Regions from separate parts of the Lactiplantibacillus argentoratensis genome, predicted to be linked through region 3. Evidence: predicted binding sites of a transcription regulator. Region 3 holds the regulator's gene; each other region holds the start of a gene.
The links. The regulator Rex, encoded in region 3, represses fermentation and respiration genes when NADH is low (regulators of the CRP and FNR family bind a similar motif). The targets are predictions, from matches to a motif close to TTGTGAANTANTTCACAA.
Positions count from the first base shown of each region.

Region 1: V7R88_RS04255 (class II fumarate hydratase) is a predicted target of Rex. The motif match lies at 6,183-6,200, and genes of this name have one in related genera.
Region 2: V7R88_RS03620 (FAD-binding protein) is a predicted target of Rex. The motif match lies at 4,228-4,245, and genes of this name have one in related genera.

Region 1 covers NZ_CP147647.1:905,396-916,468, forward strand. The annotation lists gene V7R88_RS04225 (NAD(P)-dependent malic enzyme) at 130-1,290, shown strand; gene citC ([citrate (pro-3S)-lyase] ligase) at 1,308-2,363, shown strand; gene citD (citrate lyase acyl carrier protein) at 2,353-2,643, shown strand; gene citE (citrate (pro-3S)-lyase subunit beta) at 2,643-3,557, shown strand; gene citF (citrate lyase subunit alpha) at 3,547-5,085, shown strand; gene V7R88_RS04255 (class II fumarate hydratase) at 6,244-7,626, shown strand; gene V7R88_RS04260 (flavocytochrome c) at 7,801-9,189, shown strand; gene citX (citrate lyase holo-[acyl-carrier protein] synthase) at 9,354-9,890, shown strand; gene V7R88_RS04270 (LysR family transcriptional regulator) at 9,887-10,768, shown strand; gene V7R88_RS04275 (LysR family transcriptional regulator) at 10,945-11,073, opposite strand, start outside.
Region 2 covers NZ_CP147647.1:784,529-795,601, forward strand. The annotation lists gene V7R88_RS03590 (MucBP domain-containing protein) at 1-707, opposite strand, end outside; gene V7R88_RS03595 (putative metal homeostasis protein) at 916-1,035, shown strand; gene V7R88_RS03600 (kinase) at 1,123-1,617, shown strand; gene V7R88_RS03605 (helix-turn-helix transcriptional regulator) at 1,686-2,438, shown strand; gene V7R88_RS03610 (helix-turn-helix domain-containing protein) at 2,538-3,089, shown strand; gene V7R88_RS03615 (LysR family transcriptional regulator) at 3,160-4,143, opposite strand; gene V7R88_RS03620 (FAD-binding protein) at 4,308-6,161, shown strand; gene V7R88_RS03625 (MarR family winged helix-turn-helix transcriptional regulator) at 6,439-6,912, opposite strand; gene V7R88_RS03630 (FMN-dependent NADH-azoreductase) at 7,021-7,650, opposite strand; gene asnS (asparagine--tRNA ligase) at 7,822-9,117, opposite strand; gene asnA (aspartate--ammonia ligase) at 9,156-10,163, opposite strand; T-box leader at 10,241-10,493, opposite strand; gene V7R88_RS03645 (C69 family dipeptidase) at 10,617-11,073, opposite strand, start outside.
Region 3 covers NZ_CP147647.1:564,195-575,267, forward strand. The annotation lists gene V7R88_RS02635 (PhnE/PtxC family ABC transporter permease) at 1-146, opposite strand, end outside; gene phnE (phosphonate ABC transporter, permease protein PhnE) at 143-946, opposite strand; gene phnC (phosphonate ABC transporter ATP-binding protein) at 936-1,706, opposite strand; gene V7R88_RS02650 (phosphate/phosphite/phosphonate ABC transporter substrate-binding protein) at 1,744-2,796, opposite strand; gene tsaB (tRNA (adenosine(37)-N6)-threonylcarbamoyltransferase complex dimerization subunit type 1 TsaB) at 3,076-3,801, shown strand; gene rimI (ribosomal protein S18-alanine N-acetyltransferase) at 3,785-4,363, shown strand; gene rimI (ribosomal protein S18-alanine N-acetyltransferase) at 4,356-4,811, shown strand; gene tsaD (tRNA (adenosine(37)-N6)-threonylcarbamoyltransferase complex transferase subunit TsaD) at 4,816-5,862, shown strand; gene V7R88_RS02675 (ABC-F family ATP-binding cassette domain-containing protein) at 6,783-8,765, opposite strand; gene V7R88_RS02680 (redox-sensing transcriptional repressor Rex) at 8,934-9,611, shown strand; gene V7R88_RS02685 (type II CAAX endopeptidase family protein) at 9,742-10,386, opposite strand; gene groES (co-chaperone GroES) at 10,579-10,863, shown strand; gene groL (chaperonin GroEL) at 10,919-11,073, shown strand, end outside.

The sequences.
Region 1 (11,073 bases), 340 kb from region 3:
TTATACCAGAAAAGCTGGCTTTTTAAAAATTGTAAAAATTCAATCTAAATTTGATATTTTTAAAAAATGGTCGTACACTGGGGATAACAAAGTGAACGGTATTATTTTGAGAAGAGAAGGCAGATATTGATGGTAGAACAAGATGAGATTTTAAAGTTGCACGCCGCCCATACGGGGGTTTTGGACATTCATTCAGACCTTGCAGTGACCGATAAGGCTGATTTAGGTAAAGCATATACACCTGGTGTTGCGGTGATTTCCAAGCTGATTGCGGCGCATCCGGAATTAAAGGCAAAATACACGATGAGTGGTAAATTAGTAGCGTTGATCACGGATGGGTCAGCAGTATTGGGCCTCGGCAATATTGGTCCCGCGGGTGGTTTGCCGGTCGTAGAAGGTAAGGCACTCCTATACAAGAACCTCGCAGGGATTAATGCGATTCCGCTGGCGTTAAATCAGGTCAGCGTGCCAGCAATGGTGGCGACAATCAAAAACATGTCGCTCTCATTTGCGGGCATTCATCTGGAAGATATTACGGCGCCTAAGTGTTTTGAACTAGAAGCGGCCTTGAAAGATGAGCTTGATATTCCGGTTTATCATGACGATCAGGAAGGCACCGCAATTGTCGTGTTGGCGGGACTGATCAATGCCGCTCACGTAGTCGGTAAGTCCTTACGGCAGATGCGCATCGTTGTCAACGGCGTCGGCGCATCCGGGTTAGCTACAGCTCGGTTATTAGCAGCGGTCGGTGTCAAACAACTGACCTTGGTCGATGTTTACGGGGTCGTTACAGCGGATGATCAGCGGTACAACCGGTATCAACGAAATCTTGCCAAACAGTTGGGAACACCTGCACAACTAAAGGGGCAACCACTGGCGAAGGTCATGGCCGACCAGGACATCTTCATTGGCTTGTCAGACGCCAACGTCTTATCAGCAGGGGCCGTCCACTTGATGAATCATGATCCAATCGTCTTTGCACTCGCTAATCCAGTGCCAGAAATCAATCCAGCAGTAGCTGAGAAGGCTGGGGCCACAGTCATTGCAACAGGTTCTAGCCAGTATCCAAACCAGGTCAATAATATTCTGGCTTTCCCGGGGCTCTTCAAGGGCTTACTCACAAATGGGGTCAAGCAAGTTGATAATGCGTTGCAGATCCAAGTGGCTCAGGCTTTGGCTAAGACCGTGTCGAACCCAACTGCGACGACGATTGTGCCGAGCGTCTTTGATTCACAAGTGGTACCGAACGTGACGGCGGCCGTTGCAGCGTACGCGCAAGCACAGCATTAATCATAGGAGGTTGTCTGATGGCAGCGCAAGTTGTTGAAATGCAATTAAATAATCCGCACGAGCATGCCCAGTGGCAACAATTCTTAACGTCATTAGGGATTACTAATTTTAGCCCGCAAGAGGTTGAACATATTGATGTGACCTTAGGATTGATCGAGGATGGCCAACTTGTTGGGACCGGATCGTTAGCTGGCAACGTGCTTAAATATGTGGGTGTCTGTAATAAGAATAGTCAGCCGGGGGCCCGGTTTAATCAAATCGTGAGTGCACTGGTCAATCGGCTGTTTCAAGCACAGATCTTTCATATGATGGTATTTACCAAGGCCAAGTATTCAGCGAGTTTTCAACACGTAGGCTTTAAAGAATTAGCTCATTCGGATGAAGCGGCCGTATTAGAAAACGGCGCACCGGATATGACGGATTTTGTCAAACAGTTGCCGATGATTCCCAACCAAGCACAACAGCGTGTCAGCGCGATTGTCATGAATGCGAACCCGTTTACGCGGGGACACCGCTATTTAGTGGAACAAGCCGCGGCGGTCAGTGATTTAGTTTACGTCTTCGTCGTTGCGACAGATGCGAGTCTATTCCGTACGGCCGAGCGCGTTAAGCTGGTTCAACAAGGAACAGCCGATTTGGCCAACGTTCGGGTCGTCAGCGGGCAGGACTATCTCGTGAGTGCAGCGACCTTTCCAGCCTACTTCTTGGATTCAGCGGCGAGTGCAATTGAAGCGCAGACGACGTTGGACGCCCGGATCTTTAAGCAGCAACTTGCACCAGCACTGCACATTACGACCCGGTTCGTTGGTAGTGAACCGACGTCGCGGACGACTGCGATTTATAACCGAGTTTTGCAGCGTGAATTACCACCGGCAGTTGCTGTACGAGTGATATCGCGAACGACGGTGGCTAATCAACCAATTTCGGCGCGGACTGTTCGGCAACGGATTCAAAGCGGCAACTTAACTGAGTTAAACCAACTGGTACCGGCAACAACGGCCCAGTTTATAAAAAATAACCTAACAACATTACAAGCGCGAATTCAGAAAGGAATGAAAATTGATGGAAATTAAGACAACGGCAGTCGCCGGAACCTTGGAATCATCTGATATTCAAATTATGTTAATGGCGGGACACAACGGCATTCAAATCGACCTTGAATCAGATGTTATCAAACAGTTCGGGGCACAAATAAAGCACGTGATCACGACGACGCTTCAACAATTGAATATCGATAATGTGAAGGTGCGCGCTGTCGATAAAGGGGCGTTGGACTGCGTCATTAAAGCGCGGACTATTACGGCAGCACAACGGGCGTTAGAAACCACGACACCAGCATGGGAGGTATTATAATGGCTGAAAATGAAGAACGCTTACGGCGGACAATGATGTTTGTACCTGGTAATAATCCAGCCATGGTGAAGGATGCCGGGATTTACGGTGCGGACTCGATCATGTTTGACTTGGAAGATGCCGTCTCAATGGCTGAAAAGGACGCGGCCCGGGTGCTGGTTTACGAAGCGTTAAAAACGCAGAACTATGGCAAGGCTGAATTGGTCGTCCGGATCAATGGCTTAGACACCAAGTATTACGCTGATGATGTCAAAGCGATGGTCAAGGCTGGTATTGACGTTATCCGTTTACCAAAAGTCGAATCGGCTGCCATGATTCAAACGTTGGAAAAGGATGTCGCGGCAGCTGAAGCTGAATTTGATATTCCAGTCGGTACGACTCATTTGATGGCCGCAATTGAAAGCGCTAAGGGCGTGCTTAATGCCCCGGCAATCGCGGCAGCCTCGGATCGAATGATTGGGATTGCCTTGTCAGCAGAAGATTATACGACGGACATGAAGACCCACCGTTATCCTGATGGCGCGGAACTGGAATTTGCCCGTAACATGGTGCTTCACGCCGCTCGTGCTGCTGGCATTGCCGCGTTCGATACGGTCTTTACAAACATGGCCGATCCCGATGGCTTCTACCGTGAGACGCGGCATATTCATCAATTAGGATTTGACGGTAAATCATTGGTCAACCCGCGGCAGATCGCAATGGTCAATTCAGTCTATGAACCAACCAAGGATGAAGTTATTAAGGCCCAAAAAGTTATCGCCGCGATTGAGGAAGCCCGGATCAAGGGTTCTGGTGTTATTTCCATGAATGGTCAAATGGTGGACCGGCCCGTCGTTTTGCGGGCCCAACGTGTGATGAGCTTAGCTAAAGTTTCTAACTTACTCGATGAGGAGGGCAATTACATTGAAAAATAGCGTAGACCGCGAATTACCAGCAGAATTAATGACGAAGTTAAATTACCAAGGCTTTGAATCGACCGAAATCGGACATCCTGAAATTCAACGGGTGGCCCCCAAAGTTCATGTTTCAACAGGGGACAACAAAGTCGTTGATTCCGTTGCTGACGTGGTAAAAGCCACTGTCAAAGATGGTATGACGATTTCATTTCACCATCATTTTCGTAATGGGGATTTCGTCTTCAATCAAGTGATGCGGGCCATTATTGATGCCGGTATTAAAGATTTGACCTTGGCGCCATCCTCCTTAACGGGCGTGATGAATGATATGGTGATCGAAGCAATCAAGGCTGGAACGATTACGAATATTACTAGCTCGGGGATGCGGGGCTCTCTTGGGGACTTCGTTTCACACGGTGGTTTAAAGAATCCCGTAATCTTCCGTTCTCATGGTAACCGAGCCCGGGCCATTGAACATGGTGATATTAAAATTGATGTGGCCTTTCTAGGTGTGCCGAATGCTGACCGACTAGGAAATGCGAACGGGATGGCCGGTAAAGCAGTCTTTGGTTCCTTAGGTTACGCCCTGATGGATGCGCAATACGCCAACCAAGTTGTCTTATTGACCGATAATATTGTGGCTTATCCAAATACACCGGCCTCAATTAAACAGACGCAAGTCGATTACGTCGTGCAGGTCGACCAAGTTGGTGACCCAGACAAGATTGGTTCAGGTGCGACGCGCTTCACCAAGGACCCAAAGGAATTGAAGATTGCCCAGACCGTTAATGATGTGATCGTGAACTCACCATACTTTAAAAACGGCTTCTCATTCCAAACTGGTTCCGGCGGTGCTGCGTTAGCTGTCACTCGTTACTTGCGGCAAGCAATGCTTGATAATCAAATCAAAGCCTCGTTTGCACTTGGTGGTATTACGAAACCAACCACTGATTTGCTTGAAGAAGGGTTAGTTGACAAAGTCATGGATGTTCAAGACTTTGACAAAGGGGCGGCAGCATCGATGCACGCCAATCCTAATCAACAAGAAATTGACGCATCATGGTACGCTGACCCTGATAATAAAGGCGCAATGGTTGATCAATTGGATGTTGCCATTCTGAGTGCGTTGGAAATTGATACGCACTTTAATGTCAACGTCATGTCTGGTTCGGATGGTGTGATTCGTGGCGCCATTGGTGGACATCAAGATGCGGCTACGGCCAAACTGACCATTATCTCTGCACCACTTGTCCGTGGTCGGTTAGCGACGATTGTGCCAGAAGTAACAACCGTTGTCACGCCAGGGGATTCCATTGATGTGGTTGTGACGGAATACGGGATTGCCATCAACCCGCGGCGTCAAGACCTAGTTAAAGCACTCAGCCATGTCCCAGGTGTGCCGGTCTATACGATTGAAGAATTACAGCAATTAGCCGAAAAGAAAGTCGGCCAACCCCAACCACTTGAATTTACAGATCGCACCGTTGCCTTGATTGAATATCGCGATGGCACGATTATTGATACGATTAAAGCGGTGAAGGACTAAAGTATATTGATGACAAAAATGACCCGGTTTATTACTAACTGGGTCATTTTTATTTATGGTGAATTGAAATGAGTTAAGCAGGGCAGTTCTATTGCAAGTGTGACAAAATTTTGGTTTTATAATGAAAGTGAGTCTTAATTAGCGATGCTATTTGTCAGCCGGTGTGTGTCCTATTCCGACTTCCGGGGCTGGGTGACAATTGCTGGAATGCAGCCGACGTCGATTTGAGCTAACGCACAACCTGCGTCATCTCAAATACGAGTCTTATTCTAAGCCGGAAGAAAGGCACTTCCGACTAAGAATAATTTGGCTACTGAGCATTGTCACCCAGCCCCTACAGTCGGGAACCCGCTCGAATGGCTGATGAACGGCCACCTAACTGGGTACAATTGGTCGTTGGCCATTTTGATACGGGAACTTTGAGCGAGACATTAGGGTTACCCTAACCACTTTGTTGAGGAGTTCTATTATTATTATAGTAATTCCGAATTAGCGAGCTACCCTAATATCTTTGCGACCTAACAGTTGACTGACAAAATTACTGTTTATGAAAAACAATGACAAATTCATCAAAAGTTGGGTACATCTTCGTCCGCCATTCGAACACTGTTCCGACTGAAAGGCGTTTCTGCCAATGCTCAGCGGTGAAATTCCACTTAGCAAGCGTTTCTGGCTTGGTTAGTGGAAGACCAGTATTTAAGACGTGGGTTGCGGCTTAAATCTGTGTCCACCGCGTTCCAGCAATTGGCAGAAATGCCTGGAAGTCGGTGTAGGACGAACTGGCTAAGCATATTTACCCTAATTCGAATTTTTTCCAGCGGGTCTAAGCTGGTTTGGTCTCGTTTAATCATGACTCGCTATTTTGTGATTTGGCATATTTGAGCCGATTAAGTAATCAAAAATGACGATTACGAGTAAAATTGGTCAACAGAAATAAATTGGAACATGTGAATAAATAAACATTTTTATCAAACACACAGTTACCGCAAACTTTCAGCGCTAAACGACTGTTATATCAACCTCATAATTAATACTTATAGCTAAAACTGAGTTTGACTATAGCTATATGGGGGCGCTAAACTAGGTTTATAAACTAAATGTTATTTTTTTCACACACTTAGTAAGCGCTTACCAACACATTAATTGGAGGTTATCAACATGACAGAATATCGAATTGAATCAGATACTTTAGGCGAAGTTAAAATTCCTGCGAACGCCTTATGGGGTGCTCAGACAGAACGGAGTCGCCATAACTTCCCAACTGGTACGAAGATGCCGTTGGAAATGATTCGAGCACTACTTCAAATTAAGCGGGCCGCAGCGATTGCGAATAAAGAAGTTGAAGCAATGACTGCGGAAAAAGCTGATTTAATCGTGGCTGCCATTGATAAGTTATTAGCGCTCGACGATGAAGATTTGCGTAAGGACTTTCCGCTAGTTGTTTACCAAACTGGTTCGGGGACGCAAACGAATATGAACGTTAATGAAGTGGTCGCACACATGGCTGGTAAGATCAATCCTGATATTGAAATCTTGCCGAACGACGATGTCAACCATGGTCAAAGCTCCAACGATATCTTCCCGACGGCGATGAACATTACGGCCGCCGTTGCCGTGGATAAGCTGATTGCCGCAGCGGAACACTTATTAGCGGAATTGAAGCTCAAACAAAAGAAGTACTGGCGGGTAGTAAAGATCGGCCGGACCCATCTTCAAGATGCAACGCCATTAACTTTTGGCCAAGAAGTGAGTGGTTGGGCCAGTGCGATTGAACATGATATTGCCTACTTAAAACAGTTGAATCCAACGTTAGGCGAGCTTGCCATGGGTGGGACCGCCGTTGGGACTGGTCTAAACGCTGCCCCTCATTTTGCTGAAAACATTGCTGCGGCGATGAGCAAATTGTATGGAATTGAATTTACGGCTGATTCCAATAAGTTCTATGGTCTGGCTCATCATTCTGGCTTGAACGTGGTTCACGGGGCCATCAAGACCTTAGCGGCTGATCTGATGAAGATTGCCAATGATGTGCGGTTCTTGGCAAGCGGTCCACGGGCCGGTTATGACGAATTAAACATTCCGGCTAACGAACCCGGCTCATCAATCATGCCTGGGAAAGTTAACCCAACCCAAGCTGAAGCCATCACGATGGCAGCGGTACGAGTTATGGGGAATGACGTGGTCGTCGATTTAGCTTCTAGCCAAGGTAATTTTGAAATGAACGTTTACAAGACCGTTTTGATTGATGCCTTCCTTGAATCTGCTGAATTGTTAGCTGGAACGATTACCGGCTTCACTGACCGGATGATTGCAGGTTTGACGGTCAACCAAGACCGGATGGCAGAATTAGTCGACAGTTCCTTGATGACGGTTACGGCATTGTCACCACACATCGGCTACCATGACAGTGCAATGATTGCTCAAGCAGCTGAAAAAGCGGGGACGACATTGCGTGAAGCAGCCATCAAGTCCGGCAAAGTCACGGCGGAACAATTCGATGAATGGATGGTTCCACTGGATATGACGAATATTGATGATTAAGCTAAAATAAGGATTGATCGTGTGTTGAACTACTGACGCGGATCAACGTGGCGCGGGTCATTGTTCCTAGACTTGGAATGGTGGCCCGTGTCCAGTTAATGACAATAATAAATTAGATTTTGGTTCCGTACTGGGGAATACCCCCGGTCGAATTGAGAGGAGAAGTGGCAATTAATGGCTGAAAAGTTTACATTTACACCAACCGCATTAGCGGATTTAAAACCGAACTATGACGTAGTGATCATTGGATCGGGGGGCGCTGGTTTGACGGCGGCCATCCAGGCCCACGAACTGGGGCTGAACCCGGTTATTTTAGAAAAAATGCCGAAAATCGGTGGTAACACCACCCGGGCTTCATCTGGTATGAATGCGGCGGAAACCAACGTCCAATTGCATCATCATATTGTTGATAGCTTTGGTGATTTCTACGGCGAGACCCTTAAAGGTGGCGGCGGCATGAATAACCAAGCATTGTTGAAATTCTTCACGGAACACAGTGCGCTCGCAATTGACTGGTTAGCAGACCACGGTATTAAGTTGGACGATTTGACGATTACTGGTGGGATGAGCGTCATGCGGACCCATCGGCCGAGTTCAATGGCCCCAATTGGTGGTTTCTTAGTCACTGAGTTGTTGAAACAGGTCGCAGCTGCTCAGTTACCACTCTTCACGGATGTCAAAGTCGATGAGCTAATCGTCGAAGCCGGCAAGATCAGTGGTGTTAAGGCAACGACTCCGGATGGCGCTGTCACGATTACGGCTGGAGCCGTCTTGTTAGCAACCGGTGGCTTCGGTGCGAATAAGGCCCTATTAGGCCAGTATCGTGATGACCTTAAAAATTATCAGACGACTAATCAGCCGGGTGCGACCGGTGACGGGATTCTGTTAGCGCAAGCTGTTGGGGCTAAGTTGGTCGATATGGATCAAGTCCAAGTTCATCCAACGGTCCAACAGGATACGGATCACGCTTATTTAATCGGTGAAGCGGTTCGGGGCGAAGGTGCGATTTTGGTCAATAATCAAGGGGCTCGTTTCGTCAATGAACTCGACACCCGTAAGAACGTGACGGCTGCCATCGATCAACTGGGTGGTACTGGTGCTTACTTGATCTTTGACCGCGGCATTCGTGACCGGGTCAAGGCGGTTGAATTTTACGATCACATTGGCCTGGTAAAGACTGGTGCTGATCTGGAAACACTCGCGACTGAGACCGGCTTAGACGCTGCGACGCTTAAACAGACGGTGGCTGACTGGAATCAGGCAGTCGCTAACCATAATGATGCGGCCTTTAACCGGACGACTGGGATGGATCGCGATATTGCGGCGGGACCGTTCTACTCAATTCACATTGCGCCAGCTGTTCACTACACGATGGGTGGGATTGCCATTAATCCAGCAACCCAAGTGTTGAATCAGGACGAACGACCGATTGCCGGCCTGTTTGCAGCCGGTGAAGTGGTCGGCGGTCTCCACGGCAATAACCGGATTGGTGGTAATTCAATCGCTGAAACGGTAATCTTTGGCCGGCAAGCCGGACAACAAATGTTCAAATATTTACAATAAGTTATTTTGACTAACCCAAATCAATAGTCCATGCGCTTGAGTAATCGGTGCGTGGGCTATTTTTGATTTGGGCTGTAGTTAGAGACCAAAGAAATTAGTTTAAAAATCGACTAATTTCGGTTAAGCTGGAAATATAACAAATATATAGGAAGAAAGTGACAAGCATGGCGACGATTTTTACAACCGGTGAACCGCAAACAATCACGGCAATGCTAGCAGCCCGTGATCAACGGGTCGCGTATCAGCAACAGTTGACAGCGACTAACCCCCGGGCCACGATTGCGGCAATCAAGTTGAATATTCCGGGACCGATTAAGAATAACGCTGCACTACGACGGTTGTTTTTGGCCGGTGTCCAGCGGTTTGAAGCTGAGTTGTCGACATACACGGTGGCAGCTGATTGGAATCATCCGGCGGGTAATGAGCGGTTCTTGATTCTGACGACTGACTTTGCGACTAGCAAACGGCTGGCGGTCGCTTTTGAAGAACACGATCCGTTAGGTCGCTTATATGATATTGACATCTTACAAGCGGGTTCACAGCGCGCGCTGTCGCGGACGGATTTGGGGCTGCCGAAGCGCCGTTGCTTATTATGTCACCGTGAAGCCAAGGATTGCGCGCGTTCACGGCGGCATTCAGTGGCTGAGCTACAGCAAAAGATTGCGGCGATGTACATGAAGGAATTTGGTGAGCGCGGATGAATACACGTGATTTAGATTATTTTCGGGCGTTAGTTGATTGCCAAAATTATACGATGGTCGCCAAGCAGTTTGCGGTCTCACAACCGGCAGTGACTCAAGCAATTCATCGGTTGGAAAAAGAGTTTGCAGTCAAACTGGTGATTCAAGACCGTCGCCATCAACAGACAAATATTACCCGGGCCGGTCAGCTGCTTTACAAGAATGCACGCCAGATCCAGGCCAGTTTGCAACTTGCTCATCGCGAAATTCAGAGTACGTTACAGACTGATATTCGTTTTGGCTTACCACCAATTATTGGCACTTTATATTTCCCTCAAATTGCGGAAAAGTTACTTCAGAACGGGTTACTGCAACAGTTAAAAATAACGGAAACGGGCTCAGATGAGCTATTGCGTAAGTTAGTGCATGGTGAGATCAACATCGCGTTATTAGGGTCCTACTTACCATTTGATTTGCCGACAGTTCGTGCGGTTCACTTAGGGGCACGGCCATTCAGTATTATCGTGAGTCCTCAAAATAGTTTGGCGAAACAAGCCGCCGTTAGTTTTAAGAATCTCGGTCAGGCACAGTTCATTGGATTGGATGGCAAATACGTGCACCCACAAGCCTTCCGAGCCTATTGTGACTTTGCCGGGGTACATCCAGAAGTTATCTACCGGACCCCCGATATCTCATGGGTCAAAGCCTTAGTTAAAGCCAACTTGGGCATTAGCTTACTGGTTCGTGATGTGGTTAAAGCGGATGATGGCGTCGTATGTTTGGAGATCAAAGATCAATTGCCGGTCAGCTTCAATATCTCGGTGGTCACACGGGCCGGGTACTTACCAACCACTGATGAACAACGGTTTATTGATCAATTACTTAAAATGAAGATTTAAACGTCGCGACTGAGCCATCTGTCTAAGTGAACAGCACGATTCCTTGAGTGGTTCAACTTTTACTTTGAGATTGACGTGTCTTCACGATTGTTTCATTTGGATATATTGCAATTTGTAATGATTACGAAAACTGCACCACCCTCACAGACTATTCTGTAAGGGTGGTGCAGTTTTGCTTAATCGGTCTGATCAGCGTCAACCGCTAATGTTTCGTGCAAAATGGTCAGTAGCTGTTGCTGCACGGGGGTCAGAATATGGGTTGTTCGGTAGACGATGCTTGTGATAAATTCAGGGGGTTCAATGTC
Region 2 (11,073 bases), 220 kb from region 3:
GCGGTGCGGCTAGTGGCGCGAACGACCGGTTGGTTAGTTTTCAAAACCAGCTTTTCCTGGTTTACATTGGTAACAATTTTATCATCGGTTAACGCTGAGCTAGTCGTGGACTGAGTATTCACCCCGATGGTAGTTGAGTTGGACGACGCGGTCGCGGCTTGCTGGCTTGGTTGCTTGGAAGCTTGATTATCGGTTGTCGTTGCTTTAGCTTGACTATCAGTCGCTGATTCAGTGTTTGATTCGGTAGTTGGTTCAGTAGTTGATGCGGAGGCTGTTTGAGCTGGTGCGGTTTGAGTTGGGTGCTTAATATCCGTGGTCGGTGTTGATTCTGACGTGGTAGTTGCTTGAGATTGTGATGCTGGATTTGCTGATTGTTGTTGTGGGTTGGTGTTCGCTGACGACGAGTGCTCAGAGGGACTTCCGGTTGATGTGGTGGGTGACGTGGCTGCGACTGCTGACTGGTCGGATTTTATCGTGGATACTGATGTAGAAGTATCCGCTTTCAAATTGACCTGAGTAGCGTTAACTTGAGTATTCGTATTCAACTGACTGTTGGTCGGTTCGTTGGTTGTGGTCGTGACTGTATCGTCAGCAGACGCCGCCTGATTGGCAATCGTTAAGGTTGTCAGTATCATGGCGGTTGCGCTCGTGATTACCCATCGCGATTGGTGACGTTTATTCTGATTATTAACATTGTTTGGTTTCAAAGATCCCCACTCCTTCAAAATACTTATATAATGTCGTTGACAATTTAAGGGTAACATTGTCATTGTCGTTAGTCTAATAAATGATAATTTAATTATTGGGAACTAATTGTGTCTGTCAATGTTAGCCAGCTGCATAATAGTTGACGTAAGCATAAGATTGATTATAATTTAAATGGTAATAATTACTATTTAAAAGGAGGCACCCATGATGGAAAAACAAGATTTAGCAAGTGCGCGCAGGCGTCTACGGGGGACCAACTTAAAATCGCGGAAACGCGCATTGAAGATTTTACATGATGCCCGACGTAACGCCAGTAAAGCCAAATAGTATCAGCGAACGTTAGCCAATTTGGCTAACGTTTTTTGTTAGCTGTGCGGTATGATTAAGATACAGGAATGAGTGGCCGACATGTGGATGGAAACAACTTTGGTGATTATTCGGGGAAATTCTGGGAGTGGCAAGACGACGCTAGCGCAGGCGTTGCAACGACGCGTGGGCCATCATACGTTGCTAGTGTCCCAAGATGTCGTTCGTCGCGACATGCTGATGAGTCATGATTACCCGGGAAATATTTCAATTGGTCTGATTGAACAAATTGCGTGTTATGGGCTGGGACGTGTGCCTGTAGTCATTGTGGAAGGCATCTTAGCACGTGATCGGTATGGAAAAATGTTGGCGCGGCTTAGTCAATCGTTTCCACGCGTCCTTACTTATTATTTTGAAGTGAGCTTTGCCACGACCTTGGCGCGTCATCAAAAGCGTCATCGTGATTTTGGTGTGGAAGACATGCGTCGGTGGTGGCTTCCACATGATACGTTGGGCGTTGCTAACGAAGTCTTAATTGACGAGCAACAAGATTTAACCACGGAAGTTCAACAAATTATGACTACCATACATGATTGTGACTAAACAACCATGAGTTGATTGGTTTGATCGTGGTTGAGGATTAAGCTGAAATCATAAAGGGGGGCGAGCCAATGTTACTCGCAGCATTATTGAAAACGCGTCGCTGTCAGTATGGATTGACACAGGCGCAATTAGCGTCCAAGTTATTTGTTACGACTCAGGCGGTGTCCAAGTGGGAACGCGGAAAGGCGATTCCGTCAATCGATAATTTACTGGCACTGTCGGATCTGTATAATCTATCCTTGGATGAATTAGTTCGTGGTAGTGCTTTCTTTCCAAAGCCCTATATTGTTGGTCGACGACTAAGCTTTGGGCGACTTCTGGGTCTCGGATTATTTTGGCTATTTGTTTGTCTATTGTTTACTGGTTTTGGTTATCAGCCGTGGTGGCTCTTTTTATCACTTTATATTGTTGGATTGATTGTGGTCGTTCCAGTGGGAATCAATAGTTACTGGGTGATTCAGCCTGCTACCATTGAGTTGCATACGTATGCTGCATCGACATTGACGAAGTTTCGCCAAATTGTGTTCAATTGTCCACGACGCCAACTAATCCACTATACAGATCTGCAGCGGGTTACCATCAGTTATCGGTGTCGCAAACGACTTTCACCATTTGATTTCAATCCGGATTATTTTCAATTGATTTTAAAGACTAATGCCCAAACTTATCAGCTGGAATGTGCGTTGAAGGCCAGCGACTATTTACCGCAATTTGTCAGTTATTTGCAACGACAAGGTGTGACGGTTGGTGATCCTCAACAAGTTGTGGAATTGTTAGTTTCAGGAAAGTCGTTGTATCAACATTTTCATACCGAGACTTGATCTTGAGTGGTTGCAACCAACCGTTGCGGTAGCGCTTAAGTGTGTTGCAATGAATTGGTGCACCCAATAGTCTAGTATTTTAATAGAGGAGCGGGTAGGATGAAAATTGTGATTGGTACTAAAATAAAAGAGCAACGACAACAGCATGAATGGTCCCAGCAGACGGTGGCGGAGCGGTTACACGTCTCACGGCAAACTATTTCCAAGTGGGAGTTAGGGAAAAGTTATCCAGATTTAGAGTTGTTGGTAGCACTGAGCAAACTATTTGCTGTCTCAACGGATGAGTTATTAGGTTTGAGCAGAAGACCTGTTCAGCGACCATGGTGGCAGTTGTTATTGCGTAAAAGGAGTCGAACAGATATGACGGTGAAATGGTACAGCGGGGGGCAGGATCGGGCACGTGTTGCTGTGGGCATAATTAGTGATTTAGTTGCTAATCTAAATACCACGACTGAGCAACCGTTACGACAGCTGCTGGCAACTTATTATCAGGAACTATTGGAACAACGAACTGGTTCAGTACTGGGAGTATTCGACAGAATGAATTTAGACATCTCCAAATGTCTGCGGCAGCAACAAATCAAACTATCGCCAGAAAATGAGCAACTAATGCAACAGTTGATGGGGTTGAACATGATTCACTATCGGTGATGGATTTTGAAAGTAAAACGCAAACTGTCAAGCATCTAGCTTAATAGATGCTGACAGTTTGCGTTTTATGTTAAAAATCAATCGCAGGATTAAAGGTTTGACAAGCTTGTTCGACTAGATAAGCAATCGGTTTAGCTAGCACGTGACTTGGTAAATAGGCAATACTAAAATCAAGGCTGAGCTCGCTTGTTGGTAATTTGAACGCATTGATAGGGTACTTGGCTGGTTGAGTGGCTAGTCTTGCCAACATTGCAGTGGCTAGAACAATGCTACCAAGTCCTTGAAGTGTCAAGCTTAGTGCAAAGCGAGAGTTATCGACTTCAATGAGTGGAATCGTTTGGATGCCTTTATCGGCAAAGTAATGGTCAACCAGTTCTTGAAAGCGAGCTTCACCGACTGCACGGATGACAGGCTCACCAGTCATTCCTGTAAGAATGGTGGGGGTGAACGGTCGCCAAAATTGATTGGACTGATATATTCCGGCTGTTTTTGGAATGACTAAAGACAAAGAAATTGTCTGCAAAGGGATGGTCTTGACGTTAGTTTGATGAATTGTTTTGCCAATAAAAAAGTCTAGCTGATGACTAGCCAGCAACGTTTCTGCTTTTGATGTTGTGATTTCTAGTATTTTAGTGCGAATGTTCGGAAAACGTTGATAAAAAGCAGGTAGTGTTTGACTAAACCAAGCATTAGCCATTGGTGTTGTAATCCCAATCGTCATACTTTGATACTTATTTTGACTGATTTCTTTAAGCTCAGTGTTCATTCGCTGATGGAGACGAGCGTCACTTTGCAAATAAGTCAGTAATCTTTCTCCAGCATAAGTTAATTCAAGTGGATGATGGCCGCGGTCGATTAAGGGGGTCCCAAAATGAGTTTCCGCACTTTTAATTGTGCGGCTAATGTACGGCTGACTGATGAATAAACTTTGTGCAGCTTTCGTCATACTATTGTGCTGTTGAATAGCTTCTAAAAATACTAACAATTTATTTTCCGTGAAATCGCCACCTTTAATGCTTAATCTTATTAAAATCAAGTATAACCCATTACTCATTTGTAATAACAGATAATCAGATTGTTATTTCTATAAAAATGAAAGCGGTTATATAATACGAATGTAGTTAAAAAATGATTCTGCTTGTGATTTAAATATCAATTTCAATTGTGCTTTAGAATACGTTAAATGGATTTTGAAAGGGTGGTCAGCATACTCAAAAAATGAATCAGGTTAAATGGGATTATCAATATGATACGGTAGTTATTGGCTTTGGTGGTGCCGGGGCGACAGCAGCGCGGTTTGCGGCGGATGCACATGCGAAGGTATTGCTCACGGATGCAGCGCCGAATGGTCATGAAGGAGGCAATACCCGTTATTCTGCCCAACTCTTAGGAACGGTAGATAGTTTCGATGAGGGTAGAAAATATTATCAAAACTTAACGGCACCCATGCAATTAGACGATAGTATGGTTGATACTTTCGTAGCGGGCATGGCGAATATGCGCGACTATGTTCAAAAGTATCTCAATGTTGACCCGGTGAGTGTCAAAAATGATTTTACAGTTGCTGATTCTCCAATTTCATTAGACAGTGCAGTTCATGAGTTTCCTGAATTTGATGGAGTCCAATCCTATGACTTTACAACTGTCCATCATGGCATTTTTGATGCAGCTTTGTGGAAAATTCTTCGACAAAAAGTGTTAGATCGGCAGCAACAGATTGATGTCTGGCTTAGTGCTCCGGCACAACATCTGATTCAAGATCCCACTACGAATACAATTATCGGTGTCCAAATCGAACGTCAGCATCGTTTAGTTAATGTTCGGGCTACCAATGGCGTAGTCCTAGCATGTGGTGGTTTTGAAAATAATCAACAAGTCATCCAGGACTACCTTGGTGCTGAGCACTTGGCACCATTAGGCACGCTGTTTAATAAGGGTGCTGGTATTAAGATGGCCCAAGAAGTTGGCGCGGACTTTTGGCACATGCAAAATTATGAATCACTCGGATTTTTACATGGTCTTTCGATTGCCGTACCACAAGGTGAACGTGGTCGCTTGATTTTAGGCTGGCCGGAAGTTAACCATGGTAGCGTTATTACGGTGGCTGATGACGGTAGTCGGTATTTTGATGAGAGTGAAGTCAACCGGCACGGTCACATTTATGATCATGGAATGTGGCGAGTACCGCGGACAAATGTCCATCCATACTTGGTTTTTGATGAAACTCAGTATCAACAGATGTTAGCAAGTCAATATACGCCGATTAATAATCTCACCGATTTAGTTGTGAAGGCCACTACTCTAAACGACTTAGCACGAGTTATGGAAGTTGATGGTACGGTACTTACCAAGACCGTTCATGATTTCAATTATTTTGTCGAGTCTGGTACTGACTACGCGTTTAATCGGCAGGTTGATACGATGCGGGCATTTGATGGTGGGCCATATTATGCGCTTAAGTTAACAAACAACGTACTTAATACCCAAGGGGGGCCACGTCGTAATGACCGGGCAGAGATTTTAGATGCAAATCAGCAACCTATACCGCACTTGTATGGTGCAGGTGAGTTGGGCGGTATTTGTGCAAATCAGTATCAAGGTGGCGGTAATTTAGCTGAATGCCTGATTTTTGGAAAAATCGCTGGTGAAAATGCAGCTAAACCTAAGGAAGAAACGACACAATTAGTCGATGAAAAAGCAGTGGCTAAGCCGGATGCGAATACTAGTGCTTCGGTGCATCAGACTGGTGCCAATGATTTGCTAGCTGAAGCATCACCGGACATCACAGTTGGTGAACACCAATACTTAGGGCGCTCAGATGATGGCATTGGTGGGCAAGTTGTGGTTCGTATCACGTATGTTGACCAACAATTAACTCATGTTGAAGTTGTTGAACAACATGAGACTGGTGAAGTTGGTGGTCAGGCAGTTGCCGAATTGCCGACAAAAATGGTGGCTGCTAACACTTATGATATGGATGCAGTTTCCGGCGCTTCTGTATCGAGCCGTGCCATCAAGGCCGCAGTCAAGGACGCGCTATCCCAGGCCGAACAGACCGTGTCAAATGATTAACCACTGATCGCACAACCCACGAATCACCTAGTGCTTTTAGTATCTTTTAGTGCGTAATACCGGTAAACTAGAATTAACAAATTCAATCAATGAAGGCCGCTCATGCGTATTACAAAAACTAGTTTGATCCTCAGCAGTTTATCATTGGTACTCAACACGTTGTCATTGATTATGGCAATTCGCAAGTATCGGTTACAAAATCACTAATCATTAGAAATTCAAAAACACCGCTGTGACTAACGAACGCGCATTAGTCGTAGCGGTGTTTTTGGTTTTATTAAGCTTCATAATCCGTCAAATCAGCCAAGAAGCGTTGAATCACCGCAAGTTCTGCTGGTGAGTAGTGTTCATGGAGGAGCGTGATTGCTTGATGATTGCGGGTTGCATGCATCTTATCATGATAGCGGGCCAGCTTACGACCACTCGGCGTTAAGCGGTAGAAGATCTTTTTGTGATCATCGGGTTGCTGGAATGAGCCAATTAAGCCCTGCGTTACGAGTCGTTTGGCTGCCCGGGTCACACCACCTCGAGTGACGCCGAGGTTAGTGGCTAAGTCGATGCCCGTTTGTGGACCGGCCTCTAGTTCAGATAATAAATGTAGGCCAACGATGGAAATATCCGGCAACAGGCGGCGTAGATTGGCTTCGGTGATATGCTGCTGTAACCATTTCTGTTCACCAGTAGTGGAAGCACGCTTGGTTCGAATCGTTTTGAGCTGCGTTAGAATTGTCTGTTCCGTGGATATTGACATCGATTGACCCCCCTTAGATAGTTGTGCATCACGGCGACTGGTTCTCGTGGTGGTTAGCGCGCAATTATCAATTAATCATTAGCTTTTATTACTATTATTATACCGGTTTTAAAATTCACCGGCGAGTTTTTCTGCTGCTACCTGTGCGGCAGTGATGGCCTGTTCTCGCTGTTCTGGAAATTGGTCCAATCCTTCAATGAAGATGGTTCGGTAATCCTGAATCCCATACAGTTGCATCATGCCACGGAGGTAGGGGTCGCCTGCTTCAACCTGGTTGTGTTGATCAGGTTGGTGATAGTAGCCACCCGCAGCCTGAATGTGTAAGACGTGTTTGTCGGGTAATAAGCCGACCGGGCCGTTGACCGTGTACTTAAAAGTTTTACGGGCGACTGAGGTTAAGTCTAAGTATTGTTTGAGTTCGGCTGGAAGAAAGTGATTGTACATTGGATTAACGAAGACGATCTTGTCGGCTGCTAGAAATTCAGTTAGCCAGGCGGCGTGACGGCTAAGTAGTTCAGCTTCCACTGACGTTAGTTCTTCACTGTATTTTTGTTTACGCCAAGCTTCGAAGGTTGTGTCGTTCAAAGCGGGAACGCCGTCCTGATAAAGATCGCGTGTCGTAATCTCATCGTTCGGATGGGTTTGCTGATACGCAGTTTTAAAACTCGCTGCAACGGTCAGTGAGGCACTGGGGACGGTCGTGTGTGGATGGGCATTAATCATTAATAATTTTGTCATGTTAAACAGCTCCTTAATTTTGTTGACAAGCAACATTTTATCTTGAACATTGTTGCTTGTCAACAAATTTGACAAAAAAGTTCCCCACACATTCGAAAATGCGTGGGGAACTGAAAGGGTGCACGATTAATCTTGATTAACCGGTGCCACTAGCACTAGTTTGAAACGACTTTACGGGTAAATCCGGTGCAACATACGTGGGAACGGAATGGTTTCACGAACGTGATCTTGCAAGGTGATCCAGGCCAGAAAACGTTCCAGACCCATACCGAAACCGGAGTGCGGCACCGAACCATATTTGCGTAAATCGAGATACCACTCGTAATCCTGCAAGTCTTGACCGCTGGCTAGTAACCGTTCCTTCAAGTAGTCATAATCCGTTGAGCGTTCGGAACCGCCGATGATTTCGCCGTAACCTTCAGGTGCTAACAGGTCAGCTGCAATGACGACATCATCGCGCGTCGGGTGTGCCTGCATGTAAAAGGCCTTGATTGCTTTGGGATAGTTCAAGACAAAGACTGGTTGGTCAAAGTGTTCTGCCAAAAATGTCTCTTCCGGTGAGCCAAAGTCGACACCCCAGTCGACGTCAAAGCCGTTCGCTTGGAGTAGTGTAATAGCATCGTCGTACGAAACTCGCGGAAATGGGAGCTTGGTGTACTTTTGCAACGTCGCAACATCGCGGTCCAAAACGGCCAGTTCGTGGGGGCAATGGTCAATCACGGCTTGAACGAGGTAGGCCACCAATTGTTCTTGGACTTCCAGACTTTCATCTTGATGCATCCAGGCCATTTCAGGTTCAAGTTGCCAGAATTCTGTTAAGTGGCGACGAGTCTTGGATTTTTCGGCCCGAAAAGTTGGTCCAAACGTGAAGATTTTGCCGAACGCCATTGCGCCAGCTTCACCGTATAACTGGCCGGATTGTGATAAATAGGCGTCCTGACCAAAGTAATCAGTTTTGAATAATTCAGTCGTCCCTTCAGGAGCGGAACCGGTCAAAATCGGCGCGTCAATCTTAATAAAACCGCGGTCATTGAAGAACTCATAAACGGCTCGAATGACCTCGTTGCGAATCCGCATAATTGCGTTGGGACGCGATGACCGTAGCCAAAGATGGCGATGATCCAACAGGAAATCAATACCATGGTCCTTGGGCGTGATCGGGTAGTCGTGACTAGTCCCAACCACTTCAAATTGTGAGATGGCAAGCTCGTAGCCAAAGGGGGAACGGGTATCTGCATGAATCGTGCCGGTGACCCAGAGGCTAGTTTCTTGCGCGAGGTCGGTCAGTTGTGCAAAAGCCGTTTCACCGAGCTCGTTTTTGAGAGCTACCCCTTGAAAAGTTGCTGTGCCATCACGTAATTGAAGAAAGGCAATTTTGCCGCTAGAACGCTTATTACTGAGCCACACCCCAATTTTAACTTGTTCATCGACATGGTCAGCAGCGTTGATAATACTAATGGTTTCCATGATATTGATCACTCCTTCTTGTTGGATTTTAAATCAGATTAAAGTAAATGAATGTTATGTTCGGCACATTGGTCGATCATGGCTTGTGGCCACAAGGCAGCTTGTACTTCACCGACATGGGCTTTGCCAAGTAATAACATGCAGAGCCGTGATTGACCAATCCCGCCACCGATCGTGTAAGGGACGTCCGCGTTCAAGATCATTTGGTGGTATGGCAAGCTAAGCCGGTCTTCGGCGTCCACGTCTTTAAGTTGTTTCTTCATTGATTCAGCGTCGACCCGGATTCCCATACTTGAGATTTCGATGGCTTGGTCTAATGGTTCGTACCAGAAGAGGATATCGCCGTTCAACTTCCAGTCATCATAGTCGGGGGCGCGGCCATCGTGACGTTCGCCGGAATCAAGCTTCCAGCCAATTTGCATTAAGAAGACACAGCCGAGTTTCTTGCAAATGGCGTTTTCGCGTTCGCGCGGGGTCATGTCAGGGTACATATCTTCGAGTTCTTGAGTGGTTAAGAAGTGAATTTCGTCTGGTAAGTGGTGAACGGCTTGTGGGAACTTGTACCAAACTTCGTGTTCCATGTGCTTGATCACTTTAAAGATTTGACGTACCGTGGCTTTCAAAGTTTCAACGGTTCGTTCTTCCTTACTGATCACTTTTTCCCAATCCCATTGATCAACGTAGGCGGAGTGGTAGTTGTCTAAATCTTCATCCTTACGAATAGCGTTCATGTTCGTGTAGAGACCTTCATGCATGTCAAAACCGTAGCGCTTTAATGCGACCCGCTTCCACTTAGCAAGTGAGTGAACGATTTCGATTTGTTCATCACCCATGTCTTGCATGGTGAAGGAGACAGGTTTTTCGACACCGTTTAAGTTATCGTTCAGACCGGTTTTCTTTTCAACGAACATTGGAGCTGAAAGCCGAGATAAGTTTAGTTGCTTCCCAAATTCATCTTGGAACGTTTCACGAATGTAACGAATGGCCTGTTGGGTTTCTTTAACGGATAATTTAGGATCGTAATCCTTTGGAATAATTAAATGCATATGCGTGGTCTCCTTTAAAATTAAATGCAGATTTTAGTTACAGGATAAAAGAAAAGAGCCTTCCATCCCTTGAATTATCAAGGGACGAAAGACTCTTTCGCGGTACCACCCAAGTTGTTTACCTTACAGTAAACCAGCTTTAAAATAGTGTACAAACATACACCACCGATGGTAACGTACCGGTTAACGGCTAATCCTACTTTAACGAGGTTATTTCAGTTAGCAACTAAGAAAGTGTTTTTCGGATTAGTCAAGTTCTGGTCGGGTTTCCACTCACTCCCGATTCACTGGCAGGTTGACTAATCGTACTCCTCTTTCCTCCGTTTTTTATCTTGTGACATTTATATTAGCACGATTCTGGTATTTGTAAACCACTAAATTAAAAATAAATTAGTTTAGTCTCATAAATTCACCATAGAAATCTCAGCTAAAACCGCAAGCTACCGGGCTTAATTAATCATTCAAATTATATCGTAATTTCATTTTTTCAGAACCGGCAATGACCATATCGCCGAGCAATTTAGTTTGTAACTTCATCGCGGTATCGGCCAATTGTTGGTTAGCCGCTTCGAGATAGGCCGTGAAGTCTTGGTGATTAGCCAGGTCAGCGTCGGTATCATTCTCGATTTTACGGTAAGCACTCATGGCTTCGAGTTCGTAACTATTCCGCATGTCCACGTAAAAGTCGTAGTCGGTGTCACCCAAAAGGGCGGTTGTACAGCTTAACCAGTACATGTGGTTGAGATTAAAGGTGCCATCCGCATCCTTGTAGCTAGCTGGTGTGTCATTGACGTTTGCGTAAAATGGCACGACCGTGTTAAAGGTATTGGCACCGAAGGCTAACCAGTGAATGCCGGCAACGGCCGCGGGAACGTTGTTGCGAATCTGTAAGATGTGCACATCGTGGTTG
Region 3 (11,073 bases):
GTGACTAATGAATAGACACTGATCAGCGTTAGGCCAATCATAACGGCTCGCAGGATTTTGCGGGGCCGAGTCACCAATGAAATCGACTGGGTTGGTGGTGCTGACGGTTGAAGTACTTGTGTTTTGGGTTGACTGTTTTCAATCATGCAATTGCCCTCCGAATTCGATTAGATGTCAATTCTAAAACAATGACTAAAATCGCAATTAACAAAACAATTAGACCAGCAGCGTCATAGCGGAACGCCTTAAAATAGTAGTCAAAGAGAAAACCAACACCTGTACCCGTCAAGAGCCCGACCAAGGTTGCGTCCCGTAAGTTGTTTTCAATCATGTAGAGAATCCAACTAGTCAAGGTACTAGCGGCTTCGGGTAACACCCCACAGAAGACACATTGGAAATAGTTGGCGCCAACGGCTTGCAGTGCTTGAAGCTTTTCGGCATCGAGGTCCTCAATAGTTTCAGTAAAGGCCCGTGTTAGATAGCCTAGCGTCATAAAGAACAGTGCCAAGAAGCCCGTAAAGTCACTCTGTTTAAAAGAAAACAGAAGAATCATCGCCCAAGCGACCACCGGAATATTACGTAAGAGTGAAGCACCAAAACGAATAATCCAGCGGAGGACAGGCGTTGGGGTGGTCGTCTTAGCACCCAAGATTGCAAAAATCAGGGCGAATAGACTAGCAACCATGGTTGATGAAATTGCCACGAGCAAGGTCCGCCACAGCTGATAAAGAATCGGTCCCAGATAAGAAATCGAACGACTTGTCGGAATAAAGTTGGTAAACAACCACATTAAGCCCGCTGGAATCTTACTGATCGAAGCCCACGCCTGAAAATTAACGAGGGCCATGGATAAGACGTAGATGCCAATTAAAATGAGCAAAACAACTGATAATCGCAACCGACGTTGCCGAAAAAAGCGTTGCGGTGTCATTGGATTAGTTTTCATTGGCAGCCACCGCCGTTGATTGGTCAGGTTGGCGATAAATGTGTTGTAAGACCGTGTCGTCAACTTCATTAGTGGCGCCTTCGAAAACGATGGCGCCGCTGTTAATGCCGACGATATGGTCGGTGTACGCCATTGCGATATCGACCTGATGTAGATTAATGAGGATAATCAGTTGTTTTTCCTTTGCCAATCGCCGTAGAATGTCCATGACAATGGTCGTTGATTTGGGATCTAGGGAAGCAATCGGTTCATCACATAAAATCATTTTAGGATGTTGCATTAATGCCCGTGCGATCCCGACCCGTTGTTGTTGGCCACCACTTAATTGATCGCAACGTTGGTAGGCGTATTCTTTTAACCCTACTTCGTCGAGTAGTTGTAGCGCCTCTTGTGTTTCGGCGCTACTGTAAAGGCCGAGCATGCCAGCAACTGTTGATTTAGCGCCTAAGCGGCCATGCAGAACATTTTCAAGGGCCGTTAACGGACTGATCAGATTGTAGTTTTGGAAAATCATGCCGATATGATGACGAACTTTGCGTAATTCAGCTTTGTTCGCTTGACGAATGTCAGTGTCATCGAGCAAAATTTGACCACTATCATCGCGGATCAACTGATTGATACTCCGTAAAATAGTTGTTTTACCAGCACCAGACGGGCCGATGATGGCAGTTACTTCGCCCGGTTTAGCTGTGAAGTTGACTGCTTTGAGCGAATGCTTATTGGAACCATATGTTTTATCTAGCTGAATAACCTTGAGCATTGGCAAATCCTTTCATTGTGAACTAATGGTACGTGGTTTAGTAACCTACTAACTTATGCGTTGGCGCGTACCACTTGTCGGTAACATTAACTAATTTGGACTTTTCTGATTTCTTAGGGAACATCATTGGTGTCTTCGCATTTGGTTCAGAGAAGATCTTTTTGTTTTGGGCAAAGGACTTCGACGTGAACTCAGTGGCGATCTTCTTTTGATCATCCTTGCTGAGGGCCTTGGTATTGTATACCCATGGGCCTTGTTGAACAGGCATCATGGCAATGTTAACGACCGACTTGCCGGCTAAACTTGTAAATGGCGCTTCGGCGTTATCCTTAACAGTGAAAGTTGAGCCGACCTTGTCCCATGATCCCTTGGTAACGTTTAAGTATGGCATTAAATCAGCATCATCAAAGGCAGCGACATCCGCATCCCCCTTGAGTAAGTTGACCGCGGAACCCTGATGAGAGCCACCATAGAGCACTTTACTAAAGAATGATCCGCTTTGAGTTAATTTATCTTGGTCAGCAGTTTTGATGTTGAATTCACGTGAGATTTCAGCTGTTGGAACTAAGAAGCCTGAAGTTGAACTGTTGGAGACGTAAGACATTTTCTTGCCTTTGACGTTCTTAATGCTGTACTTACCGTTTTCTTCATACTTTTTGGCATCTTTTTGTTGTACCATTAAGTAGGAGTTATAAGTAGCGTCCTTCAACGTTCCCTTAGCATCGGATTGTGCGGCAAACGGCACAACGTCTTTGCTCTTATGGTGTGCTTGGATATAACCGTTAGCACCCATGTATGCAACTTGAGCTTTACCGGATGCAATTGCTTGAATCGCAACGTTATAGTCGGTCGTAGTTTGTAATTTAACCGTCTTACCCGTTGCCTTTTCAACTGCTTGCTTAATGGCCGTACGGGAACCAGCAAAACTCTTCGCTGATTCGTTAGGATAGAAGACCACCGTGATGGTTTTGCTGCTATCCGTACTGCTGCCACCAGATTTAGCACTGGTTCCGCTAGCGCAACCTGCGAGTCCTAAACCTAAAACCGAAATGAATGAAAGACCTAATAATGACTTACTAACTTTTGACATAGTTTCCAATTACCTCCAAGTAATTTTAGTTACTTGTGTAGCATAACAAGGTATTGTAAATGTGCGGACAAGGATTAGTGAAGTATATGTATAAGTTATGTAAATAATATTTACATTCGGTTTTCAATTCAGTGATTGGTAAGTATGAGTGGAAACTGGTCAGGATAGTTGTTGATTGTTTCTGGATTGAATTGGTTGGTTACTACCGTAAAGCTTTCAAAGTAAGTAAATTATGATAAGATATGTGAAGTAATTCAAAATGAGGAGTTTTTTAAAATTATGAAGTTGTTGGCGATTGATACTTCGAATCGGCCATTGAGTGTCGCGGTATTAGAAGATACCCAGATTTTGGCCACAACGACCACTAATGTTGGCCGTAACCACAGTAGTACATTATTACCGATTATTGAACAAGCCATGGCTCAAGCTAAATTGGCACCAGCTGATTTAGACCGGATCGTCGTTGCTGCCGGACCAGGGTCGTATACGGGGTTGCGAATTGGCGTGACGACTGCTAAAACACTTGCCTTTACATTAGATAAAGCCTTAGTTGGTGTATCGAGTTTGGCCGTGTTAGCTGGCAACATTGTGACGGAAGGCCAATTAGTGGCGCCGTTATTTGATGCGCGTCGTGATAACATCTTTGCCGGGTTATATCGGATTCAGAACCAGCACCCAGTTGCCGTTGTCGCCGATCAGCATATCAGCGTGACCGAGTGGGGCCAACGATTGGCGAGCTATAACGAGCCGATTACTTTTGTCGGCGCCGACGTCGATCAATACGCAGAAGTTTTGCAGCAATCGTTAGCCAAGCAGTTCGTGCGAGCAGCGCCACAACTTGATTTGCCCCAGGCCGTGGTACTCGGCTTGATGGGTCGAACGATGACACCTGTGAGTGAAATTCATAACTTTGTGCCAAACTATTTGCGTTTAACGCAAGCTGAACGTGATTGGCAAGCCAAGCACCCAGAAAAGGAACATGCGCCCTATGTTGAGAAAATTTAAGGAGTACTTTCAGAAAATGACGACCGGTGGCAATCAGCGCCGCCAACGCATATTGGCTATTCAGAATCACATCGTAAAAGTGGGCGAAGTCAATTACTATGTCTCACGCGCACTGATTACCGACGTGCCCGAGATGCTAGCCATTGAACGGGCCGTATATGCGGGGCAAACACCGTGGGATGAAAATGCGTTTAAGACGGAACTTCGCCGACAGAGTGGTCGCTTCTATATTGTGATGCGTCATGAAGATCGCCTCGTCGCTTTCTGTGGTTGTGTCTTTGATGATCGCCGCCAAGATGCACATATCACCAATATTGCTGTCCATCCCGATGTTCAAGGTCAGGGACTCGGCCATTTTATGATGCAAGTCATGATGAAGCGGGCGCGTAAGTTGCATTACCAAACGGTGACCCTTGAGGTTCGTTACAGTAATACGATTGCGCAACAACTTTACCGCGATTTAGGGTTTGAAAAGACCGGCATCAAGAAACGCTACTATTTTGGCGACCATGAAGATGCTATTGATATGACTTATCGTATTCCGGTAGCTACGGATGACTGAACGGCGGCTTGTCGCCAGTACGCAGCTTGACGCGGACGAAGCCGTCCGAGTTTGTTACCAGTTAGCGACGTTAGCATATCCCGGTGGTGCACCTTGGCGGCAAGCAACGTTTGCGGCGGACATGGCGTTACCAACGGTACACTATGATTTATTACGGTGGCAGGATGAACTGATCGGGTTTGTCAGCCGCTCAACGGTGCTTGATGAGACCGAAATTACGAATATTGCAATTGATCCGGCCTATCAGCGTCAAGGGCATGCGCGGTGGTTATTAACAGCCTGCTTAGCACAATTATCGGCAGGACCCGTATTCCTAGAAGTCCGGGCCAGTAATCTCGCCGCTCAGCGCTTGTATCAGCAATGTGGCTTTGACCAGATTGCCACGCGTAAAAAGTATTATCATGATCCTGAAGAAGATGCGTGGATCATGCGTAAAATGATTAATTAAAAGGATGGGAACCGTGGAAAAACAAAACTTGATTTTAGCGTTTGAGTCCAGTTGTGATGAGACCAGTGTGGCAGTAATTAAAAATGGCCATGAGATTTTATCCAACGTGATTGCAACTCAGATTAATAGTCACAAACGGTTTGGTGGCGTGGTTCCTGAAGTTGCCAGCCGTCATCATATTGAACAAATTACAATTTGTATTGAAGCCGCACTTCAAGAGGCGCACGTGACGTATGCTGACTTGGATGCGGTCGCCGTAACGTATGGTCCCGGGTTAGTCGGGGCACTGTTAGTTGGCGTCAATGCAGCCAAGACGGTGGCATACGCTCACCACTTGCCGTTGATTCCAGTCAACCATATGGCTGGTCACATTTATGCCGCTCGGTTTGTTAAGCCGTTCGAATTTCCGCTAATGGCACTATTAGTTTCTGGCGGTCATACTGAATTGGTCTACATGCAAGCGGATGGGCAGTTTGAAATTATTGGTGAGACACGTGACGATGCCGCTGGTGAAGCCTATGATAAAATCGGTCGGGTATTGGGTGTTCCTTATCCGGCAGGTAAAGTCATTGATGAGATGGCCCATGCAGGTCACGATACCTTTAAATTTCCACGAGCAATGATTGATGAAGACAACTATGATTTCAGTTTTAGTGGGCTGAAGAGCGCGTTCATCAATACGGTTCATCACGCAGATCAAATTGACGCGACGCTGGATAAGAACGATTTAGCGGCTAGCTTTCAAGCCAGCGTGGTTGATGTTCTGATGAGTAAGACGTTACGTGTCCTCAAACAATATCCAGTTAAGCAATTAGTCTTAGCCGGTGGGGTTGCAGCGAACCAGGGGCTACGTGAACGGTTACAACAAAATCTACCAACCGCTTTCCCTGACACCGAACTAATCTTAGCGCCTCTAAAGCTATGCGGTGATAATGGTGCCATGATTGGTGCTGCGGGCTATGTTCAATATCAGCATCACCAATTCGGCGACGCGTCGCTGAATGCCGATCCAAGTTTAGAATTTGATTGGATGCCAGGCATGTTGAAGTAATGAAGCAGTTATAAACGGGTGTGAAAAGTCAATTCTTACCACACCCGTTTTAGTATCTTTTCATTAATTATGATTAAAACGTGCCGGTTAGGTGGATTCCTGTTCGTCAGCCGGTGCGCGTCCTATTCCGACCTCCGGGGCTGGGTGACAATTGCTGGAACGTAAGCCGACATCGATTTGAGCTAACGCACAACCCGCGTCATCTCAAATACGAGTCTTATTCTAAGCCGGAAGAAAAACACTTCCGACTAAGAATAATTTGGCTACTGAGCATTGTCACCCAGCCCCTCCGGTCGGTAAGCCGCTCGAATGGCTGATGAACGGCCACTTAACTTGGTACAATTGGTCGTTGGCTATTTTGATAATGGAACTTTAAACAAGACTTTAAGATTACATTAACTACTTTGTTGAGGTGCTCGATTATTACTATGGTGATTCCAAAATAGTAAGCTATCTCAATATTACTTTCAGTCTGACAGTTGATTGACAAAATTACCATTTATGAAAAGCAACGACCAATTCATCAAAAGTTGGGTACCTCACAGTCTGCCATTCGAATACTATCCCGACTGGAAGGCGTTTCTGACAATGCCCAGTGGTGAAATTTCACTTAGCAAGCGTTCTTTGCTGGGTTAGTGCAAGGCCAGTATTTAAGACGTGGGCTTCGGCTTAAATCTGTGCCCACCACGTTCCGGCAATTGGCAGAAATGCCTGGAGGTCGGTGTAGGACGAACGAACTAAGCAGGTTTACGCTAACCCGAACTGTTTCCAGCGGGCCTAAGCTGGTCGTTTTTGATTCTAGGAATCATCCTCTTTTAATCATGATTTATGCCGCGGATAGGGGCAAAATAATAGTCGCCGCAAGAAGTGTATTAATTCTTGCGGCGACTATTATTTTTATCTGATGAGTTGTTGGAAAGTTAGTTCAGTTCTTCTAAAGCTTCGGCTTGTTCGGTCCATTCGGTTTCAACTTGTTCTTGTTGAGCATTGATGGCTTCAAGTTCTTTTTGTAGGTCTTGTAGTTTACCAACATCGGCCGATACTTCAGGTTGCGCCATTTCAGTTTGAATCTGTGTGGCTTGTCCATCTAAGGCAGTCATCTGTTCTTCCAGGGCGGCAACTGAGCGTTCAAGCTTACGTTTTTCACGCTGTTGCTGCTTGCTGGCTTGGTAATTTTGCTGGCCTTTGGAGCGGGGAGCAGCATTGGTGGCACTGGTTGAATACGCTGCACTGGCTTCAGCAGCTTTTTCGGCCGCTTGGCTAGCAGCCGCAGCCGCGATTTCAGCTTGTTCTTGTTTCTTGTCGATGTAGTAGTCGTAATCACCTAAGAAGAGTTCCGTGCCTTCCGGAGAAACCTCTACGACACTCGTGGCGACTTGGTTGATGAAGTAGCGGTCATGTGACACGAATAAAAGGGTGCCGTCAAAGTCGTTGAGGGCGACTTCCAAAACTTCACGGCTATCGATATCCAAGTGGTTAGTTGGTTCATCTAAGATTAAGAAGTTGTCATTTTGCATGGCAAGTTTGGTCAACAGTAATCGGGCCCGTTCGCCACCAGATAGGGCATGAACGGGTTTATCAACGTCTTCACCAGTGAAGAGAAAGCTGCCCAAAATGGTCCGAATGTCTTTTTCAGGAGTGGTGGGATGTTCATCCCAAAGTTCACTGAGGACGGTTTTTTTGTCGTTTAAATTACGTTGCTCTTGATCATAGTAGCCCGTAACGACGTTGGTGCCAAAAACGGCCTGGCCTTTAATGAATGGAATCTGTCCCAAAATACTCTTTAGGAAAGTCGATTTGCCAATACCGTTCGGTCCAACGATAGCAATAGCTTCATGTTTCTTAATATTCAAGTTGTCGGGTTCCGAAAGAATCTGACCATCATAGCCCACGGCTGCATCTTTGACGGTCAACACAATGTTGCCGCTTTGTTTAGCCGCATGAAAGCCAAAGTGGGCAGTTTTCTCGTCACTATCAGGGCGGTCAAGGCGGTCCATCTTGGCTAACTGCTTCCGCCGAGCCTGGGCGCGTTTTGTCGTAGAAGCACGCACAATGTTACGATTAACAAAGTCTTCAAGTTTGCTGATTTCTGCCTGTTGTTTTTCGTAATGTTTCCACTGTGCTTGAATTCGGGCCGCTTTTTCTTGCACAAACTGGTCGTAGTTGCCAGTGTAGTGCACCATTTCGTGGTGTGATAAGTCATAGACTTCGTTAACGACCCGGTCTAAGAAATAGCGGTCATGGCTGACGATTAGCAGCGCGCCGGAATAAGATTGGAGATAACTTTCCAACCAAGTAAGGGTTTCGACGTCCAAATGGTTCGTCGGTTCGTCAAGGATGAGTAAGTCCCGTTTTTCAAGTAACAACTTGGCCAAGGCCAACTGGGTCTTTTGCCCACCAGATAGTGCCGTGACCGACTTATCGTACACGTCGGCGTCGAATTGAAAACCGTGCAGCACGCCTCGAATCTCGGCTTGGTAACCGTAGCCGTTTTTCTGTTGAAATTCCGTCTGAATTTGATCATAGGTTTTCAACGTCTGTTGATAAGCCTGCTCATCATTCATAATTGCGGGGTCACTCAATTGATTTTCGAGCTGATGCATCCGTTTTTCGATGGCATGTAACTCAGCGAAGACGCTACTCATTTCTTCCCAAATCGTATTGTTGCTATCTAGCCCCTGGTCTTGCGCCAAGTAACCGATCGTTAAGCCCTTACGCATTGAAATCTGGCCTTCGTCCGGTACCGTTTCACCGGCAATCATTTTAAGTAAGGTTGATTTTCCGGCCCCGTTTCGACCGACGAGGGCTACCCGGGCGTGTTCTTGAATGTCCATTTGTACGTTATCGAACAAGACATCGGCGCCAAAACGCCGCATAACTTGCTGTACTTGTAGTAAAATCACGCTTTATTAAGCTCCTTTCACATTTAATTCGTGACATAATTGTAGCATATTGTAACGGTCTGACCCAATTATTAGGAATAATAAGTAATTATTATTTCACAAAGTCACACGTTATGCTAGAATAGTGTCAGCAAATTCACAAACTTTTAATTAGGAGGACACGTCCGAATGGCAGAAACAAAAATTCCACGGGCAACGGCAAAACGGTTACCGATTTATTACCGCTACTTAAATATCTTGCTAGATGCAGATAAGAAGCGGGTCTCATCGACCGAGTTGTCCGAGGCGGTTAAAGTAGATTCAGCAACGATTCGGCGAGATTTCTCGTATTTTGGGGCGCTCGGAAAACGAGGGTATGGATACGACGTTGAAACGTTACTCGCATTTTTTAAAAAGATTTTAAATCAAGACACCTTAACGAATGTTGCTTTAATTGGGGTCGGTAATTTGGGCCACGCCCTACTGAACTTTAATTTTCACAAAAACAGTAATGTCCGCATCTCAGCAGCATTTGATGTCAACGAGGCGATTGCCAATACGGTCCAAAGTGGGGTTCCAGTGTACCCAATGACGGAGCTCAAAAAGCAATTGATCGAACAACAGATTGAGATTGCTATCTTAACGGTACCAACCACGGTTGTTCAGAAAATTACCGATGACTTGGTTGATGCAAACGTCAAAGGAATCATGAACTTCACGCCGTTACGAATCTCCGTTCCGGAGACAGTACGGGTGCAGAACGTTGATTTGACCAACGAATTACAAACATTGATCTACTTCATTGAACATTACGGTCAGCAATTAGGTGACAATGGTAATGACGATGAAAATGAGACTGAAGATTAATAATCAGTTTCATCTTTGAGGTTAAACTGATACGAAAAAGCTTCTCTGAATTTTTCAGGGAAGCCTTTTCGCGTACTAAGAGTCAATAGCTGGTGAACGCCAACCGTAATCGTTTGGCCTAGAAGTTATGTTAGTGTACTAGCCCTAATAACGTAGGTAACACGACCGAGGCATTCATTAAGATGTGCGCCGTCATTGACGTTTGAATCCGACCGGTGTGCCGATATAGCCAGCAGAATAATAACCCGATAAAGGCGTAGAGGATAAAGTGACCATCCGCATGTGCAAAACTAAATAGCACACTGGAAATCAAGGCCGCGCCGATTTGGCCGGTGACCGCACTTAGATTACCAAAGATAACTTTGCGGAAGACGATTTCTTCCATAATGGGTGCACCGACAATGATGGCTAGGAAGAACGCGGGATATTGTTGCCCAACGGTTAAGAGGGTGGTCGTGTTGGTTGAGGCTGTTGATTGGCCCATCAAAGCCGTGATTTTTAAAATAATGACTTGACCGAGGATGACTAGGATAAGTCCAATCAATCCCCAGATGAACGTCATGAACCAGTTACTTGGTTGTTTTTCAACAACGTTTTTTGTCCGCATGCGACTCGCCAACCAGATGAGTAGGATTGCACCGACTAAGTAGTCGACCGTTTGAATCACGAATACTTGGGCCCCTAGCTGATGGAAAGCAGTCACAAGGACGCTCGGTAGTGCGTAAATAATAAAGTAGATGATAAGAATAAAGATTGATTGGCGGCGATTAACCATCAAGTCACGTCCTTTTAAAAGTTTGATTTAAGATTTATTGATACTTCAATAGTATTCATTATAGTCGATTTGACATTCTTTGACTAATAATTGACAAATCACTTGCAATCTTGAATTAAAATGATATAGTTGACAATGTAATTAGCACTTGAGGTTGAGGAGTGCTAAAAAAGAATAAATGGAGGGATTCACGTGTTAAAACCATTAGGAGATCGCGTTATCTTGCAACAACAAGAAGAAGAAGAACAAACAATTGGCGGTATTGTCATTGCCAATAACGCTAAGGAAAAGCCCCAAAGCGGTAAGGTTGTTGCCGTCAATGACGGTCGTGTTTTAGATAACGGGACAAAAGTTGACCCCAGCGTGAAGGTCGGCGATCAAGTATTATTCGATAAGTATGCCGGTACCGAAGTCAAGTATCAAGGTGCTAAGTATTTGGTATTGCACGAAAAAGATATCGTTGCAATCGAAGACTAATCCATTTAAATTGCGCAACTTAAAATAAATTAAATTCATGAGGTGAATAGAGATAATGGCTAAAGAATTAAAGTTCTCTGAAGATGCACGTTCAGCGATGCTAAAAGGTGTCGATCAATTAGCTGACACAGTTAAGTCAACGTTAGGTCCTAAGGGTCGCAACGTTGTTTTGGAACAATCATATGGTTCACCAACAATTACTAATGATGG